3 regions of the Desulfosporosinus sp. FKA genome follow, and region 1 is predicted to be linked to each of the others. Evidence: riboswitches for the same ligand, from Rfam matches in the RefSeq annotation. Region 1 holds a riboswitch; each other region holds the start of a gene.
The links. A riboswitch is a leader RNA that binds a small molecule or an ion and turns the genes downstream of it on or off. The one in region 1 is predicted to bind cobalamin.

Region 1 (5,850 bases):
GTCTTTGGTGCAATAACCTAGGGAGAAGACACGTATATCTGCTATTTGCTCCAAAAGTTCACGGGGAAGTCGGTCGGAGGTTTCTTTTTGGAACGTCTCCTGAAAAATAGGGAACTCCTCCTGGCATTGACGCATGTCGAAGGGCGGGCGGGCATCATAATCCGCTATCAGCTGTTGGATGCGCTCTTTTTCTTCGGGCGGCATAACGTAAACGATTTTATCTTCTTCTTTAATCGATTCTCCGTTCATAAATTTAGCAGCTGGCATGAGGGTACACCCGTCTTGTTGCAACATAAAACGTGGGTCAACATCATAAACCTCGCGCTGACTTTTGATGAATTCTTTCTCTTTTCTTTGATAGAGCTGCAAATGGAGTGCTTCGTCATAAACAGCTGCACCGTCGTGCACATTCATGCCAAAATGCAGCCCTGTACGCTGGCACAACTTGTACCATTCCTTTGTAAGATACTTCATGCGAACTCCTCCCATCAAATATGTGTACGACAGTCTAGCTGTCAATTACTTTGATAAAATCTGTATTATTTTAAATTCGATGGTGTTCCATAAATATCCTCCTGGGAGTATTCATAGCGATTAGAGAAAAAAGTGCTGCCAGAGGAATTACCTGTCATGAAAGTAGATATAAATTTTACTGCTATACAAATGCTTCATATTTTTGATTATCTTTCAGAATATTGGTTTTTTATGGGATGAATTGGAATCTAATACTATGGGTACTGATCCTAAGCTGGAGTTGAGTGTGAAATAAAAGCAACATAGAAGGAAATTAAAGAAAATTGGAGAAGATATGGGTTGGTGGTAAAAGTTGGAGAGTGAATTAATGTTTAGGGTACTGGGCGTTACGATAGTCTCTACTTCTGGAGTTCGGAAGATGGGTTGGAGCAGGTAAAAATAATTTGTTTGGATTAGGTCAGTTGGATTTTGTCAGTGTGATTTAAGGAGGATTGCTATTGTGGTGAATATAGCGAATCAGCAAAATAAAATTTACAACTATAAAGATTATTTAAATTGGTCTGATGATCGAATTGAGTTAATTGAAGGGCAAATTTATGCAATGACTCCGGCACCTTCTCGACTTCATCAAAAAGTATTAGGAAATTTGTTTTTTCAAATTAAAGGTTATTTGCAAGATAAGAATTGTGATGTTTATATTGCACCCTTTGATGTTCGCTTAAAGGAAAAAGATGAAAACAAGGATGAAGAAATAACTACCGTTGTTCAACCGGATTTAGTCATCGTTTGTGATCCTTCGAAGTTGGATGACAGGGGATGTAACGGAAGTCCGGACCTTATTGTTGAAGTGGTCTCCCCTTCAACAGCTTCAATGGATTACATACGCAAATTAGAACTCTATGAGAAGTTTGGAGTTAAAGAGTATTGGATTGTTCAGCCGATAGATCAAGTTATGATGGCTTATCGATTAAATACTTATGGAAACTATGAGCGAGCTAAGATTTACGATAAGACGGGTAGCGTGCGGATAGAGGTTTTGGAGGGGTTGGAAGTGGATTTGTTGATGATGTTTGAGAAGTAAATAACGTGGAAAGAAAATTAATGAGGATTGAGATTGATCTGGATGACGTGGGTGTGGTTAATTATGTTAAATTCGAAAAGCTAATCGCTATCGTCGGCTTAAATGATTATGTAGAATTCGATGAGGCTCCGTTCCCGATGCGATGCGAGGCAAAGCTGAGCTCGATCAGATTATCTAAATTTATCCGTTTAACCCATTAAAATGTGTTGTATACTACAGTCTCTCGGAATTAAGGGGGCGTAAATTACAGAAACGTAGCCAAAAGCCCACGGTTTTAATCGTGGGATGAAGGCGGCTTCGTAATTTCATGTAAATGTAAATGTCTTAGCACTATGATAAACTAGTATTAGTTTGATCTTTGAAAACTGGATAGAGTAAGAGGTTCTGATAGCTAATGCGTCTATCAGGTAAAACTCTATGTGTCGTCAAGAAAAAAGACGTTAAAACGATCGTTTTCAAAGAAACTGTGGTAGCTGGTAACAGGCTATCAGCCTAGAGTACCATTGTGTACTGCTCTAGGACGGGCTAATGGCATAGCCCTGAACTTGGGGTCATACTCCGATAGCAGAAATGTACTTCGGTTTAATCACCCAAGAATCCCATCGGCTTTAGCCGTGGGAGTGTCAAAAATACAGGCAAATGGAACTGAAAGCTAAATATTGATTTTGCACAGAAACCTAATTGAGAGTGGACGGTCACGCCACTGTTCGGAGCCAGCAGAGGCATCATAACCGCTATCACTGCTTACTTTTAGAAGGTGAAACGAGGGGAGATACAAGTGATTCGACAGAGAAGCGTAAGCGAGGAGAGCGAGTTTAGATTAAATATAGGCTTCAGCTATGGCTTTCTTTCCACATTGTCCGAAAGGCTTAGATGTTGACACAGAGGAACCGTCCCCCTGTGTCTCTTTTGCGAAGTGAATTGCCTAATTGAGGCTTCTAGAAGTCAATAAATTCATTTGACAAACTAAACAAACTATTTTATTATTCTTATAGTTAACACAATTAAATAAAAAATTTTTTATAGGTGCCTCAAATCGAGGATAATAGGGAACCAGGTAAAAATCCTGGACGGACCCACCACTGTAGTTAGACGTTGAAAATGTACATATGCCACTGGGTAACTGGGAAGGCGTACATTTGAGTCTATAAGTCAGGAGACCTGCCTATAAAATAATGCAAAGAGGACAAAGGTAAAGTTCTAGCTTTTTTTAAGCTAGAACTTTTTTGTTCTTAGTCAAAATTACGGGGAGATTGCTATGGAAGTAATTGCCAAAATTAGAATTGAGAAACTCAAGTTTCCGAATAATGAGAAGCCGGTACTTAAAAACATTAATTTAGAAATTAAGCAAGGAGATTTCATCGTCATTACCGGGGGGGTGGCCTCGGGAAAATCAGCATTATTACACGTCATAACAGGTGCGATTCCTCATTACCATAACGCAGAATTAACAGGAACCGTAACAATTATGGGGCAAGATATTAAAGAAATGCCTCTCAATAGAATGTCGGACTATATGGGATACATGATGCAGGAGCCCGATAATCAAATCATTAGTTTAGATGTCTACGAGAACGTTGCCTTCGGACTCGAAAATCAAGAACTTCCTTCTGCACAAATTGAGCAGGTTGTAAAAAATGCGCTGGAGTTTGTGGGCTTGCGTGGTTACGAAGAAAGACAAACTTCGTCTCTTTCAGGCGGGCAGGCCCAGCGCGTTGTTTTAGCGGGAGTATTAGCCCTCAAAGTTCCGATTCTAATTCTTGATCAACCGACTGCCGAACTGGACCCACAAGGCCGCCAGGAGATATATAAGAGGCTGGGGGAGTTAAATGAAACTCAGAATCTCACGATAGTTTTGGTTATGGACCGGATTGAAGAAGTGCTTAATTATGCTAACAGAGTTTTAATGCTTAAAGACGGTGAAATTAGTAAAGCTTACTCACCCAGGGAATATTACTGGGCCCAAATCAAGTACCGGAAAGAACTGCTCAGAGATAGCAGGCATTATACTCTTGACAGTAATAAACCCAGGGAGAGCATAGCTAAAATCAGTAATGTTTCTTTTCTGTACAATAATCAATTGCCTGGTTGTGAAGAAATTAATTTAGAAGTTTATAGGGGCGATTTTTTATCAGTCGTCGGTTTAAATGGTTCAGGCAAATCGACGTTGGCGAAATTGCTTATCGGTTTGCTAAAGCCTGCTATGGGTGAAATTCGCTTGTTTGATCAGATAATTGCTAAAAGAAACTTGAGCAAGATTTTGGCACGTGTCGGATTTTTATTTCAAAACCCAGACCATCAGATCTTTGCCAGCACAGTGGAGGAAGAGGTGGGCTTTTCCTTAAAGCTAAGGGGTGAACGAAATGATAATCTAAATCAGAAAGTTGATGAATGTTTGCAATTCGTAGGACTGGCGGATTACAAGGAAATGCATCCCCAGCGTCTAAGCCGTGGTCAGCGTCAACTTCTGGCATTAGCCTCGATACTTGCCGGTGATCCGGAGTTCATTATTACTGATGAGCCTACATCTGGCCTGGATGAGAACCAAGGTTACATGATCATGGAGAAACTCTATGACTTAGCGAATAACGGCAAAACCATTCTGTTGATTACCCATGATCTGGCCATGGCAAAAGACTATTCAAACCGCTTAGTTGCCTTATATAAGCATCGCATCAGGCTGGATATTGAGACAAAAGACATACAGCGACATTGTGAGGAACTGAAAGCTATTGGCCTGAATTTCCCAAACACTGTTACTTTCAAGGAGGTTTATGATGACACTGGCACTTCCGAAGTTTGATCCCCGTACTAAGCTTGTTTGGTATAGTTTGATGATTTACTTTTCATTGTTAAGTCAAACTGCTGCTCAATTAGGAATCACTTTACTGGGATGTATTATTTCCTCGTTAATTCTAAGTGGTTCATTTAAACACTCTAAGGCTATGGTCATCATTCTTTTGCTTTTGGGACTTCAGATCTTGATTATTCAGTTGCTGTTTTGCCGGGAAGGTACTTTGGTCTATCAATGGGGTATCTTTAAAATCTACAGTGATGCTCTGCCGCTGGCGATTACCGGCATACTGAAAGCGACACTTATTTTCTATGCCAGTCTACAGTTCTTTACCTCTGCTTCAGCTCAAGACTTTACCCTGATGCTCATAAAATTTAGAATTCCTTATCGTTTTGCCATGCTGGTGGGATTAGGTGTTCGTTTTTTGCCCCTTATGAAAGAAGAATACCAGTCGATTATCGACAGCCAGCGAACCAGGGGCCTTAAAATGGATAGCGTTTGGGATGATCTGAAAGCAATTATTCCAACATTCCTGCCCTTTTTGTATCGCGCTGTTCGTCGCTCAACGGAAATAGCCTTAGCTATGGAGTTAAGAGGTTACGGACGGAGTAAAAACCGAACGTTTTCATCGGAAATTGTCCTGAAGTATTACGATGTTGTCTTAATTGCCTCGATGTTTTTGGTAATAAGCCTCAGCATTATTACAAGGCTGTTGCCATTAATCTAAGACCATAATTAATGATTTAAGGAGGAGAATAAAGTGAAAGAAAAATTGTTGAGGACTGACACCAAAGCACTTGTGGGAGCTGTTATTATCGGTATTGTATTTCTGATTATGGACCAGGTAACAGGGCGAATCGACGGTATCTTAGATCCGACCCTTTTGCTGCTTAACGGAACCAGCTGGGCATTTTTTACGGGCTTAATAGTTTTGATGTACAAACAACCGGCAGGTATTATCGCCGGATTGGTGGAAGCTTTTGTAGCTATGGCAACTGCTTATTCCCCCCTGGCATTTTTCTTCTTATTTGCAAATACCCTAGGTTCTATTGCGTATTCATTAATTGCCTCTCAGTTGTCCATGAAAAAACTAAGTCATCATTTGATAGCTATGTTAGGTTGTACTGTTATTGGTAACTTTTGTGTTGCGATAGGCTTGATAAATGTCTTTCATCTTGATTGGAAAATTGCCATTTTGTCTTCTGCGCTAACTACCTTAGTCGGAACCATCGTAGCAGGAATCCTTACGAAGAGCGTTTATCGTTCTTTACAAAAATCAGCATTACTCTAAAAAACTAAGCAAAAGTTCACCTTCAAAGAGACTTACTGTGATTAGATGGATAAAGGACTAGCATAAACTAATATAACTTTACTCATTACTTATAGTCTTCGCAAATACGATTAGCGCAAAGAAGTATGATCAATGTGGAAAATAGAATTATAACCTCCGAGCCAGATTGACCTATAAAACCATCCATGGTCACTGGACAGGGCCTATGGG
Region 2 (5,850 bases), on a different contig from region 1:
ATATAATAGGGAGCGTTATTACACAGCCTTTTCTGCACGCGCATCGTTGCGTCGACATGGTTAAGCGGAACATGGCCCGGTCCTTCCACCATAACCTGAACACCGGCTTCCTGGGCCCGCCGGGTAAGTTCCCCTTGAATAATCATGCCCTGAAGCTGCGCACCGTCCAGCGAATCAGCAAGACAGCCGGGACGGATGGCATCGCCAAGGCTTAAGGTAACGTCATAGGCCTTCAAAATTTCCAGCACCCGGTCGAATTTTTCGTACAGAGGATTCTCTTTCTGATTATGCAGCATCCAGCCAGTGAGGAAAGCGCCGCCCCGGCTGACCACATCGGTTACCCGTCCGGTCGTCCTCATTCTTTTGATGACATCCATATTCAGAGCACAATGAATTGCCATAAAATCCAGACCATCTGCCGCTTGTCTTTCAATGACCTCAAAAATATCTTCCTCTCTCATGTTAACTACACTGCCGTATTTTTCAATCGCTTCGATGCCTGCCTGGTAAATCATTGTGCTGCCCACAGCGACATGAGCCAGAGACAAAGACTGTTTCCTCATGCCATCAATATCTTTTCCCGTACTCAAGTCCATAAAACTGTCACAGCCGGCCTCTTCGGCAATCGCCAGCTTGCGGGCTTCCATTTCCATGTCATCCAAAGAGCTGGAGGTACCAATCAGGGCATTGACCTTAATACGTAAACCTTCTCCAATCCCGCAATATTTAAATTCCTTCCGATTTTTATTTCTGGGAATGACGATTCTCCCCTCTGCAACTCCCAGTCGGATAAACTCCACATCAAGATTCTCATCAGCTGCAACAACTTCCATTTCCTCAGTAATGATTCCTGCGCGTGCTTTTAAAACCTGAGTCATCATATTCACCTTTCCCTTCTTAACAGCTCTGGCTAGCTGTGTTCAAATACTTCGCAACGATTTCCATAGCACAATACTTTCCGCACATGGCACAAGCCGTAGACTTCTCTCGATTGCGAGTGTTTCTGATTTCTTCGGCTCTCTGGGGATCAAGGGCCAGTTCCATCTGCCTCTTCCAGTCCAGTTTCTTTCGGGCCATAGACATTTCCAAATCCCATTGATTGGCTCCTTTCAACCCTTTGCCTAAGTCACCGGCATGAGCTGCAATCCGGGCAGCGATGACTCCCTCCCGCACCTGAGCAACACTGGGCACGCCAATATGTTCAGCTGGAGTAACATAACAAAGAAATTCCGCCCCGGCCCAGGCACTAAGAGCTCCCCCGATAGCCGCATTAATATGGTCATAACCGGCAGCAATATCCGTCAGCAACGGTCCAAACACAAAATACGGTGCTCCCTTGCAAAGGCTCTTTTGTAACGTAACCGTCGCCTTCACATGATCAAGAGGCATATGCCCAGGTCCTTTAATCATGATTTGGACCCCTGCTTCCCTGGCCCTCCTGACCAGTTCTCCTAAAATAACCAATTCATGAACCTGGGCTCCATCCAAAGAATCAGCCAGACAACCAGGTCGCATCCCATCAGCCAGACTGAGAGTTGCGTTATATTTCCTGGCAATTTCCAATACCCGATCATATTGTTCATAAAGAGGATTTTCACATTGATTGGCAATCATCCAGCCGATTAAGTGAGTACCTCCGTAACTTACCAAGGGATCAAGGCGGCCTTCTTTCTTGGCCCGTTCCACAACCTCCATAGTCGTTGCACAGTGCAAAGCCAGGAAATCAACACCATCGGCTGCATGCCTCTCAATGACCTCAAACATTTCCTCGACATCCATTTTTACAGTCGAACCGTACTTTTTCCCAGCTTCAGCTATTGCCTGATAAACAGGCAGTGTTCCAACCGGCACGAAAGCAGAATTTAAGGTTTCTTTACGCATTGTATCAATATCGCCGCTGACACTCAGATCCATGAGAGCATTCGTACCTGCTGCCAAGGCTGTTTTGACCTTTTCAATTTCTTCGCTTATGGTGGCTTCGCTGCCGTAAAGACCGATACTGGCACTGACCTTAGTCCGCAGTCCCTTCCCAATGCCTACAGGAACAAGAGTCTTGTGGTTGATATTACCAGGGATGACAATAGTTCCTTCAGCAACTCCCTGCCTGATAAATTCCGGTGCAACGTTTTCGCAAGCCGCCACCTGCTCCATTTCAGGTGTTATTATTCCTTCACGCGCTTTTGTTAACAAACTCATCATTATCTTCCTCATCCTCCCGATAATATATAATGATTTTCTTTGAATCCCTTTGCCGATCTAACCAGTTTCCTGTTTAAAAACCGGCACGTGATATACCCCATCAAAACACGCCGTGCAAAGCTCTTCAGACCGCTGCAGGACTCGAAGCATTCCTGGCAGACTAAGGTAATAAAGGCTGTCCGCTCCAATCTGAAGCCTAACTTCTTCAACAGTCCGCTGCGCAGCAACAAGCTCATCAACGGACGGAATATCGATACCGTAATAACAAGGAAAGCGTAAGGGCGGAGACGCTGCCAGAAAATGCACTTCTTTAGCGCCTGCTTCTCTGAACATTTGGACAATTTGGCGGCTGGTGGTTCCCCGAACAAGGGAATCGTCCACAATAACTACCCTTTGCCCTCGAATCACATCGCCAAGAACATTAAATTTCAGCTTAACAGCCCGTTCTCGTTCCGTTTGTTCAGGTTTAATAAACGTCCTCCCCATGTACCTGTTTCTAATCAAACCTTCTCGGAAAGGCAGGCCAAGCTGCTCGGAGTATCCCATAGCCATTGCCGTACCAGACTCGGGAATGGCTATGACTTCGTCCCCAGCCATCGGATGCTCTCTGGCCAACTCTCTGCCAAGATCTCTGCGGACTGAATTCACAGTTCTGCCATCCAGTACACTGTCCGAACGTGCTAAATAAATGTATTCAAACACGCAAAAGCATGGGCGTCGTCTCGAACAGTTTTGGATAAACTCAATCCCCGCTTCGTTGATTATCACACCCTCACCGGGATTAATCTCCCGAATCACTTCGCCGTTTGCAGCCTCAATAGCGCACGTTTCCGAAGCTATCATATAACCGACTTCGGAATTTTTCATTTTACCCAAGCATAAGGGGCGCATCCCATGGGGGTCTCGCAAGCCGATTAGACTGTTTTCTGTCAGCATGACCAGTGAGTAGGAACCTGATATGTCATTCAGATAGCGTTCCAAGAGTTTCTTAAGCGGGAGACTCCTGTAATGTTCTATAAAACTCAAAAAAACTGCACTGTCTAACTTGAGTGATTTAGTTGCTCCCGCTGGTGCCAACCTCTTGTTTAATTGACTTGCATTGGTTATGTTGCCATTATGAGCTACTGCGATACTGCCCCGTTCATCCTTATAAACCAAAGGTTGAGCGTTTGCTTCCGAACTATCACAGCTGGTTGAATATCTCACATGTCCAATGGCGGCATTTCCCTTTAAGTTTTCAATAAGATCTTTATTAAAAACTTCTGTAACCAAGCCCATTTTCTTATGTAATCTAAGTTCCTTCCCATCGGAAATGGCTATCCCTGCGCTTTCCTCTCCTCGATGCTGCAGTGCAATAAGTCCATAATAAGTTTTCAGAGCAACACTCTTACCTGGAGCGTAAATACCGAAAACACCACACTCGTCACGGGGTTTGTCATGAAGTTCCCACGGAAACATTCTTTTCGCCTCCCTCGAAATCAGTAACCTTTTAAAAATTAGCAGCCGTTTAAAACAAAAAATCCGCAACTCACTAAGAGCGCGGATTTTTCCATCATCCTCACCTAAATCGACTTAAACACGAAGCCGACAGATAGAATTTACAGGCAGGTCTCCTGACTCTGGTTCATAGCTTCCTTGCCCCCTTCCTCCCTACGGAGTGGTTGCGGCAATAGCTCCCCATTACAGTGGCGGGTCCGTCCGGGACTTGCACCCGGTTCCCTATTCTCCCTCATTGGGCACCTGTAAAAATATGTTTATTTACAGTTGATATTACTTAAGAAAACAGAATCTGTCAAGTGTAAATTGTTTCACTTGGAGAAGGTGTGAGTAAAACTGCATTGGCATTCTGAAGCTATCGTTTAATAATGCTGCCATACGTTTCTCTAAGTTCTTGTAAATACTTCATTTTTTCCAATGGGTTCTCCTTCAGTTGTGCTATTTTTAAAATCAGTAAATCAAGCAGCGCTAAAGGTGACATCATGGAATGATACTCGTTTGGTTCTCCGCGATAACTGTAAAGAATTATGTCGGCGAGTTCCAGATAGTCTGAGGTCATTAAGTCTGTAAATAAAATAGTGTGGTAACCTGCTATTTTGCTGTGCTTTAAGAGAATTTTTACCTCAGATAAAAGTCGGGAATAGCTGAACATTATAACGAGGTCATTTGCGGAAAAATTAACAAGTGATTCATAAAGAGCAGAGCCGCCCTTGAGAAGAAGAAATTCAATACCAAAGCGATTAAGACGATAAATTAATATTTCAGCCAAGCCACTCGACCCATCTGGAGCAAATATATATATTTTGGGTGCTGAAATTATGCATTCAGCCGCTTCTTTTAAAGTTTCAGGCATCACTTCTCCTAAAGTCTTTTCAATATGATAATAATACCGTGACATAAAATCATGAATGTTAAAATCCTTCTCATTCCATTGTCGGAGTGTAACAGATATTTTGGACGCAGGTGTTGAACATATATTATCGCGCAAATATCTCTTAAATTCCTTTATATCCTTAAATCCAATCTTTTTCCAAAAGCGGGAAACGGTCGATGCACTGATGCCTGATTTCACGATCAATTCTTCAGTGGTGATATATTGGAGCTCGTTTTTATTGCGCAATAAACAATCCATAATACGGTGATCAGAGCTAGAGAAATGTTTTTTATTTTCTTGAAATATATTGTCCAACATTGTATTTTCCTCCTGCGTAGTTTAGAGATTATTAATAGATAGAGAGAGAGAGACTCAAACGCGTTTTGAGGTTTCGCAGCACTCTTTTAGAATTATATACTTAAAGCAGTCAAAACTGAAATTAATATTTCAAATTCGCTATTATGAAATGTTTTACTTAGTATTTACAATCCCGTAATTCTACCATAATACTTCTATGCTAAAATCGAGTCAGTTTTAGAATAGAAAGGAAAATAATTCAATGCCAGAACTATATTTTTCATCCACACTTATGTGGCCTGCTTCTTTGGAAGATCTTTTTCGAACAGCTTATGAAAACGGTTTTGCTGGAGTTGAATTTTGGGCTCAGCAGTTTGCTGTCAAGGGATATTCTGTAAAAGATTTTGTAAAGATGCTTAGTATTTATCCGCTCAAGACTATGGTACATAGCTTTAGTTGGGATCTGAATTTGGCATCCCTAAATGATGAGATAAGAGAAGCCTCAATTAGAGAGACGCTAAAGGGAATTGATTTAACAGCAACATTAGGAGGATTTGAAATTACTGTGCATCCCGGAAAAAGAACCCTAGATACAGAGCCTGAAGTTTATTACGAACGCCTACGGAATTCTCTAGTTGAAATCTCAAGGTATGCAAAAGAACGTCATGTCAATGTTTCCCTGGAAATCATGGAAAAAGCCAAGAAAGAATTTGTTGTTTCCATCGAAGCTTTAAAACAACTGACAGGAAATTTATTTAATGAATTTTTCTATACTCTGGATATTGCCCATTGCGATCAGGAAGAAATAATATTTACATCCTTAGCAAGTTTGGACAGAATATCCAAACTACATGTAAGTAATCGAAAAGGTAAAATACTCCATACTCCGTTAAGAAAGGGGGACTACAAATTAGATAAACTATTGCCGAGGTTGAGTAACTATAAGCTGCCCTTGGTTATTGAAGGATTTGATGACGATAATG
Region 3 (5,850 bases), on a different contig from region 1:
CAACCGGTGCAGATTATTCTGGTGTACAGGCCATGATGAGGTTGATAAACCAACTTCATCAAGGGGGTACGACGATAATTATGGTAAGTCATGATATGGATCTTGTAGCTCAGTATGCTCAACGAGTTATCGTCCTGAAAGAAGGAAGTGTTCTCCTTGATGGACATCCTCGCGCAGTCTTTGCTCAAGAAAAGTTATTAGCGGATGCCGCCATTATTCCTCCGCAGCTCTGCCGCCTTTCCGCCTGCTTGAGTGACGTCGGCTTCTCAGAGACATTACTCTATCCCGAAGAATTTACGGCACTGTTCGAAAGAGGGGAAATGACAAAATGTTAGCAGCCTCTTCAGCGGAAAATAGCTTAATGCATCGTTTAGATGTTCGCAGCAAGATGCTGGGTTTTTTAGTGATTATCATACTTACTTTCCTTTTCCAAAATCCACTTTATCAGCTGGCAATTATCTCAGGTACAGTTTTTTTAGCCTTGGCGATAAATATCCCGCTGCGAAAGATAACCGGCCTTATCATCCCTCTGCTGCCAATTGTTATTTCCATCATTCTGCTTACAGGCTTTTCCTACTCGCCTCAGCACTTTGTCCATCTTTCCAACCGGAAAATTCTCTTTTATCTTTTCCCCGGGAAACATATAGGGGCTACTGTCGGGGGATTTTTAATGGGGACAACCTTTCTGCTTCGGATATGGAGTTTATTGATTGCTTCTTCAATCTTAACCTTCACAACGTCCCTCGAGGATTTTACTCAATTTTTTCAATGGTTGAAGGTTCCTGCTGAAGTATCCATGATATTGACGACAGCGCTGCGTTTTATTCCGACCTTAGACAAAAAAAGGTCCCTTATTCTGGAAGCTCAAATGGCAAGGGGAATGAATCTGCATGGGAAAGGAATTAGAGGTTCAATTCGTTCCTATGTTCCGATTATGATCCCCTTGTTTATTAACTCCATAATAATGGCTAATTCCTTATCAATGGCTATGCTGAATAGAGGGTACGGTTTATCTCAGGCCTGGCCGGTTCAGCCTAAAAAAGCCATTGCAGCTAGAGACTTATGGGCAGTTACGGTTATTATTCTCTTGTCTTTTTTAGCTTTATTTGTACGCTTTAAATTACGCTTCGGACTCTTATAATAAATTTAAGATTTGATTGACTGATGGTCTCTATAGGCGGTGAGATGAATGCCGCCCGTCAAATCATTGCCGAACACTAGTTCTAAATAGGTACTTGTTGTGGTAAAATAAGCGCAGTGGGATAATAAGTTTCTGAAATTTTAATAATTTATAATAGGAGATAACTATGGCGCGAAATAAAGATCGACATACCTGGCGCGAGGGATATACAACAGGCAGCTGTGCTGCAGGTGCTGCCAAAGCAGCTTGTCTTCTCCTGCGTGGAGATTGTTTGCCGGAACGAATCGAGATACCTTTGCCCAATCAAGCACGTTTAGGGATGCCGATCCATTCCGGAAGCCTTGAAGATTCGAAGGCGACAGCAACTATTATCAAGGATGCCGGAGATGATGCCGATGTAACGGACGGCCTAGAGATTCGTGTCTTCGTACGCATGCTTGCGGCTCAAGGAGAGGTTCATATTCGGGGTGGACAAGGTGTGGGCACAGTTACTAAAAAAGGTTTGGATCAACCTGCAGGTGAAAAGGCTATTAACTCGGTCCCCAGACGAATGATACGCGAAGCAGTACGGGAAGTTTTTCCTCAGGAAGAACTTGAAATCACCATTGAAGTTCCGGGTGGTGAAGAGACTGCTAAACGCACTTTAAACCCCCGTCTGGGTATTGTGGGCGGGATTTCAATTCTGGGAACGAGTGGAATCGTTCGTCCCATGTCCGAAGAAGCCTTCAAAACCTCAATTTTACCGGAGTTAGACCAGGCAGTGGCCTACGGGCATAAAGCAATTGTTTTAACTCCAGGACATTATGGATTTCGTGTGGCGACAGAAGGCTTTGATGTTCCCACAGAAGCCGTTATTCAAATGAGCAATTTTGTCGGTTACCTTTTGGAAGAAGCTGTTTACCGGGGTATTGAAGATGTCGTTTTATTGGGCCACATCGGCAAATTGATTAAAGTTTCGGGAGGTATCTTCCACACACATAATCGTGTGGCTGATGCGCGGACGGAAATTTTACTGGCTCATGCTGCCCTCTCCGGAATTAAGGCCGAAACCTTAAGAGCATTGGCAGAGTTCCCCACAACGGAGGGAGCTGCTATAGAACTCTTAAACCTTGGTCACCAAGCATTGCTTCATCATTTAGCTCATCTGGCCAGCGAACGGGCACAAGCTTTTACGTTTGGCCGTCTTCGAGTGGGAGCCATCATGACCTTACTTAATGGTCAGCCCGTAGGCTGGGATATGAATGCTCGAGAGATCGTTGAAAAACAGCATTGGAACGCTGGTAAGATTTAAGGGCTTGAGAGTAAATACGTTTATCCAGTTTTTAAGACCCCCACTTCTTGTAAGTGGGGGTTGGTCCTGATGTTCAGTTTGAGCTGAACGAGTTCACTTTGTTAAGAGAAGCCCTAAAATCGTGTGCTCGATTTTAGGGCTTCTTGATTATTATGGAATCTACGTAAGGATTTGTGTATATTAGGGCAGTGTATCAATATCATCTTGAATTGAAGTTTCAACAGTTGGCGACTCAGAAGAGAACGTAACATCTTCAGCTTCGGATTCGGATTCTGAGTCCACCTGAATATCTACCGCAGAAGAGCGGGCAATGTCAATGGAATTTAATTTTTTGGGTTTCAAGTCCTGCCAGAGGACTTGAAGATCTTCTTTAATTTTCTTTCCCTTATCGAGCAGGTTAGAGCCTGTTTCTTTTAAAGCCTCTGTTTGCTGAACTGTGCAGTCTTGAACTTGTTCGGCAAGATTTCCTGCTTTTGTTTGAATATCCTTACGTAATGCTTCCCCGCTCTTTGGTGAGACCATTAAACCGACAAAGGCGCCGGCCACTCCGCCAACAAGCGCCGCTATGGCGACGGAGCCGATACTCGCAGTTTTTTTACCTTCGGGCATATTATCATAAACTCCTTTCTTTGCACGTTATGCAAAATATCTTATTCTTTAAGAGTCAGTGAAGTGCTAAATAAATTATGGTATAATACAGCAAAAATGGATAATAAGGGTATACCCTTAACAAGAGAATTTTTTTTAACTGCTTAAATTGGCTTAAAACTAATTGCTAACATTGCCTAATTAAGAAATAAACTATAAAATAGATTTTAATCAATGAAAATGGAAAAAATCAGTTTAAATTATTTTGAAAAGAGGAATTTTGCTAATACTTATAGAATACTCAGATAATCAGATGACATGACATAATAAAACATCTATTTAATGAAACATCATTTAGGGTTTATAATTTTATAACAAGTACTTAAGGCTCCTCAGTCAACGAGGATTTAAAAGGGGAAGCCGGTGAAAATCCGGCGCGGTCCCGCCACTGTGAACAAGGAGTTCTCTTCCATTCCTTTAACCGTTTTGAATAAAGGAAGAGGATGATGATTTGAAGTCAGAAAACCTTCCTTAAGTAATTCACGGTCCTACGAGCGATAGGAGATGTGTGTGTTTATTAAGGATAAACCATACGAGCCGCTCAGGCTCTTTTTTAATTGTCCCAAAGTTCCAAGGCAGGTTTTGGCCAAACGTTAGTCAACCATGGAAGAAGGGTAATCAATGTTAAAGGTAATTGGAATCGGGCCCGGAAGAACAGAATGGCTGCCGCCGGCCGTTAGAGATTTGGCTATGAACTGTGACGTTTTAATTGGAGGATCTAGAGCTCTCAAGCTTTTTCCTGATTTTTTGGGTGATCAACACTGTTTAATAGGAGACCTTAAGGCCAGCCTTGAGGTCATTAGAACGGCCTTATTGGCTAAGAAAGATATCGGCGTTCTTGTCTCGGGTGATCCAGGTTTTTTCAGCCTTTTGCCCAGATTAAAAAAAGAATTTCCCGGGGAGCAAATCGATGTTTACCCCGGTATCAGTTCTCTTCAATTTGCCTTTGCCCGGGCAGGACTCCCTTGGCAAGAGGCTGATTTTGTAAGTGTCCACGGACGAGATCTATCAGTACTTCCTACTCAAATAAGGCGTCTGACGGGAGTATTAACCGGAGGGTCGAACACTCCGCAAAGAGTCGCCCAATTTTATCTTGATCTTGGACAAAATCCAAATATTTCAGTAGGGAATGCATTGGCTTACCCCGAAGAGCTATGGCAAACTATGGATGCCAATCATTTGGCTCAAGAAGCTGCCCCCTTGAAGAATGCAATTCTTATTTTGCATCCGGAGCTGACTTCGCTGATCGACGATCAGGCAAAGAATTCAGCGAATAACGTACGCGGAGGACGAATAGGGATACCGGATCAGGAATTTTTGCGGGGAAACGTTCCTATGACCAAGTCAGAGATTCGAGTTCAAGTACTCGCTAAAGCTCAAATTACCAGATCTGACAGTATTGTTGATATTGGGGCGGGTACTGGGAGTATTAGTATTGAAGCTGCCGGCTTAGTTCCGGAGGGAGTTGTCTATGCTATTGAACATAATCCCGAAGCTCAAGCCTTGATTCTTGCTAATCAGGAGAAGTTTGGTGTTTCTAATCTTCGTTTGATTCCCGGAAGCGCACCCGATGTTTTTCCGGAACTTCCGCCGGTTAATGTCTGTATCATTGGAGGAAGTAAAGGGCGGCTGGAGGATATTTTATTAAACGTTCCGCTCCTTGAAGGGGGAAGGGTCGTCATTACAGCCGTCACCCTTGAAACCATGTCTCAGGGAGTAAAATTACTTTCAGAACTGGACTATCAGGATATTGATATTGTTTCTCTTCAAGCTGTCCGCTGGCAGCCTGTTCATCATCTGCATATGGCCCAAGCCTTAAATCCTGTCTTTATATTATCTGCACGAAAAGGGGTAAGATCATGACAACAACATGGGGTAAATTTTATGGAGTCGGAGTCGGGCCAGGTGATCCTCGCCTCTTAACTCTGCAAGCTGTTGAAGTCCTGCAAACAGTAGATTTGGTGGCTATTCCCAAATCGAAAATGGAGAGAGAAAGTGTTGCTTGGGACATTGCTAAAGTCCACTGTCCTGCTAATGCTCGTTTGCTGGAATTGGAAATGCCCATGACGGCTGATCAGGAAGTTTTAGCCAAGGCCTGGCGGGACGGAGCAGAAATGCTCTTACAGGAGCTGAAGCAGGGCAAATCAATCGCCTTTATTACGTTAGGCGATCCCTCCTTATATAGTACTTACAGTTATCTGCTGAACCTTCTCCAAGAGCAATTACCGTCCGAATTAATTACGACTGTTCCTGGTATTACAGCCATGGCAGCCGCGGCCGCGAAAATCAATTTGCCGCTTGCTACGGGAGATGAGCCCTTAGTGGTCCTGCCGAGTACGGAAGACGTTGGCCAATATCTTGATTTTCCCAATTTGGTATTGATGAAAGTTTCGCGCAGGCTTCCGGAAATTCTCAACCTTCTCCAAGAGCGAGATCGAAAAGCTGTTTTACTCACACGTTTAGGTCAGTCCGGGGAGCAAATCTGCTGGGAACCGAAACCGGAAGATTTCCAATCCACTAAGATCGATTACCTTAGTCTGCTCCTGGTGAAAAAGAATTTATTAGGGAGGGAAAACGGTGAGCGAAAATAAACCAAAGGGAGAAGTTATCTTTGTGGGTGCGGGTCCGGGAGATCCGGAACTGATCACCCTCAAAGGGTCCCGGGCTTTGGAGAGAGCAGATCGGGTCATTTACGCCGGCTCTTTAGTCAACCCGGATTTGCTTAAGCTCTGCCGGCCGGGAACGCCTTGCCACGACAGTGCCTCCTTGA

Region 2: it holds a riboswitch for cobalamin, as region 1 does, so the genes downstream of both, purF (amidophosphoribosyltransferase) here and B5771_RS19110 (ABC transporter ATP-binding protein) in region 1, are expected to answer to the same signal.
Region 3: it holds a riboswitch for cobalamin, as region 1 does, so the genes downstream of both, cbiE (precorrin-6y C5,15-methyltransferase (decarboxylating) subunit CbiE) here and B5771_RS19110 (ABC transporter ATP-binding protein) in region 1, are expected to answer to the same signal.

What each region holds. Positions count from the first base shown of each region.
Region 1 is NZ_NAHZ01000032.1:471,123-476,972, reverse strand. Features, by position in the region: gene B5771_RS19125 (DUF4085 family protein) at 1-474, opposite strand, end outside; gene B5771_RS19120 (Uma2 family endonuclease) at 974-1,555, shown strand; gene B5771_RS19115 (hypothetical protein) at 1,561-1,755, shown strand; cobalamin riboswitch at 2,563-2,739, shown strand; gene B5771_RS19110 (ABC transporter ATP-binding protein) at 2,814-4,358, shown strand; gene B5771_RS19105 (energy-coupling factor transporter transmembrane component T) at 4,333-5,076, shown strand; gene B5771_RS19100 (hypothetical protein) at 5,110-5,640, shown strand.
Region 2 is NZ_NAHZ01000023.1:12,529-18,378, forward strand. Features, by position in the region: gene bzaB (B12 lower ligand biosynthesis ThiC-like protein BzaB) at 1-878, opposite strand, end outside; gene thiC (phosphomethylpyrimidine synthase ThiC) at 898-2,196, opposite strand; gene purF (amidophosphoribosyltransferase) at 2,257-3,657, opposite strand; cobalamin riboswitch at 3,785-3,958, opposite strand; gene B5771_RS06825 (MurR/RpiR family transcriptional regulator) at 4,052-4,888, opposite strand; gene B5771_RS06830 (sugar phosphate isomerase/epimerase family protein) at 5,130-5,850, shown strand, end outside.
Region 3 is NZ_NAHZ01000022.1:50,808-56,657, forward strand. Features, by position in the region: gene B5771_RS06470 (energy-coupling factor transporter ATPase) at 1-335, shown strand, start outside; gene B5771_RS06475 (energy-coupling factor transporter transmembrane component T) at 329-1,141, shown strand; gene cbiD (cobalt-precorrin-5B (C(1))-methyltransferase CbiD) at 1,308-2,432, shown strand; gene B5771_RS06485 (YtxH domain-containing protein) at 2,613-3,041, opposite strand; cobalamin riboswitch at 3,389-3,569, shown strand; gene cbiE (precorrin-6y C5,15-methyltransferase (decarboxylating) subunit CbiE) at 3,702-4,943, shown strand; gene cobI (precorrin-2 C(20)-methyltransferase) at 4,940-5,671, shown strand; gene cobM (precorrin-4 C(11)-methyltransferase) at 5,658-5,850, shown strand, end outside.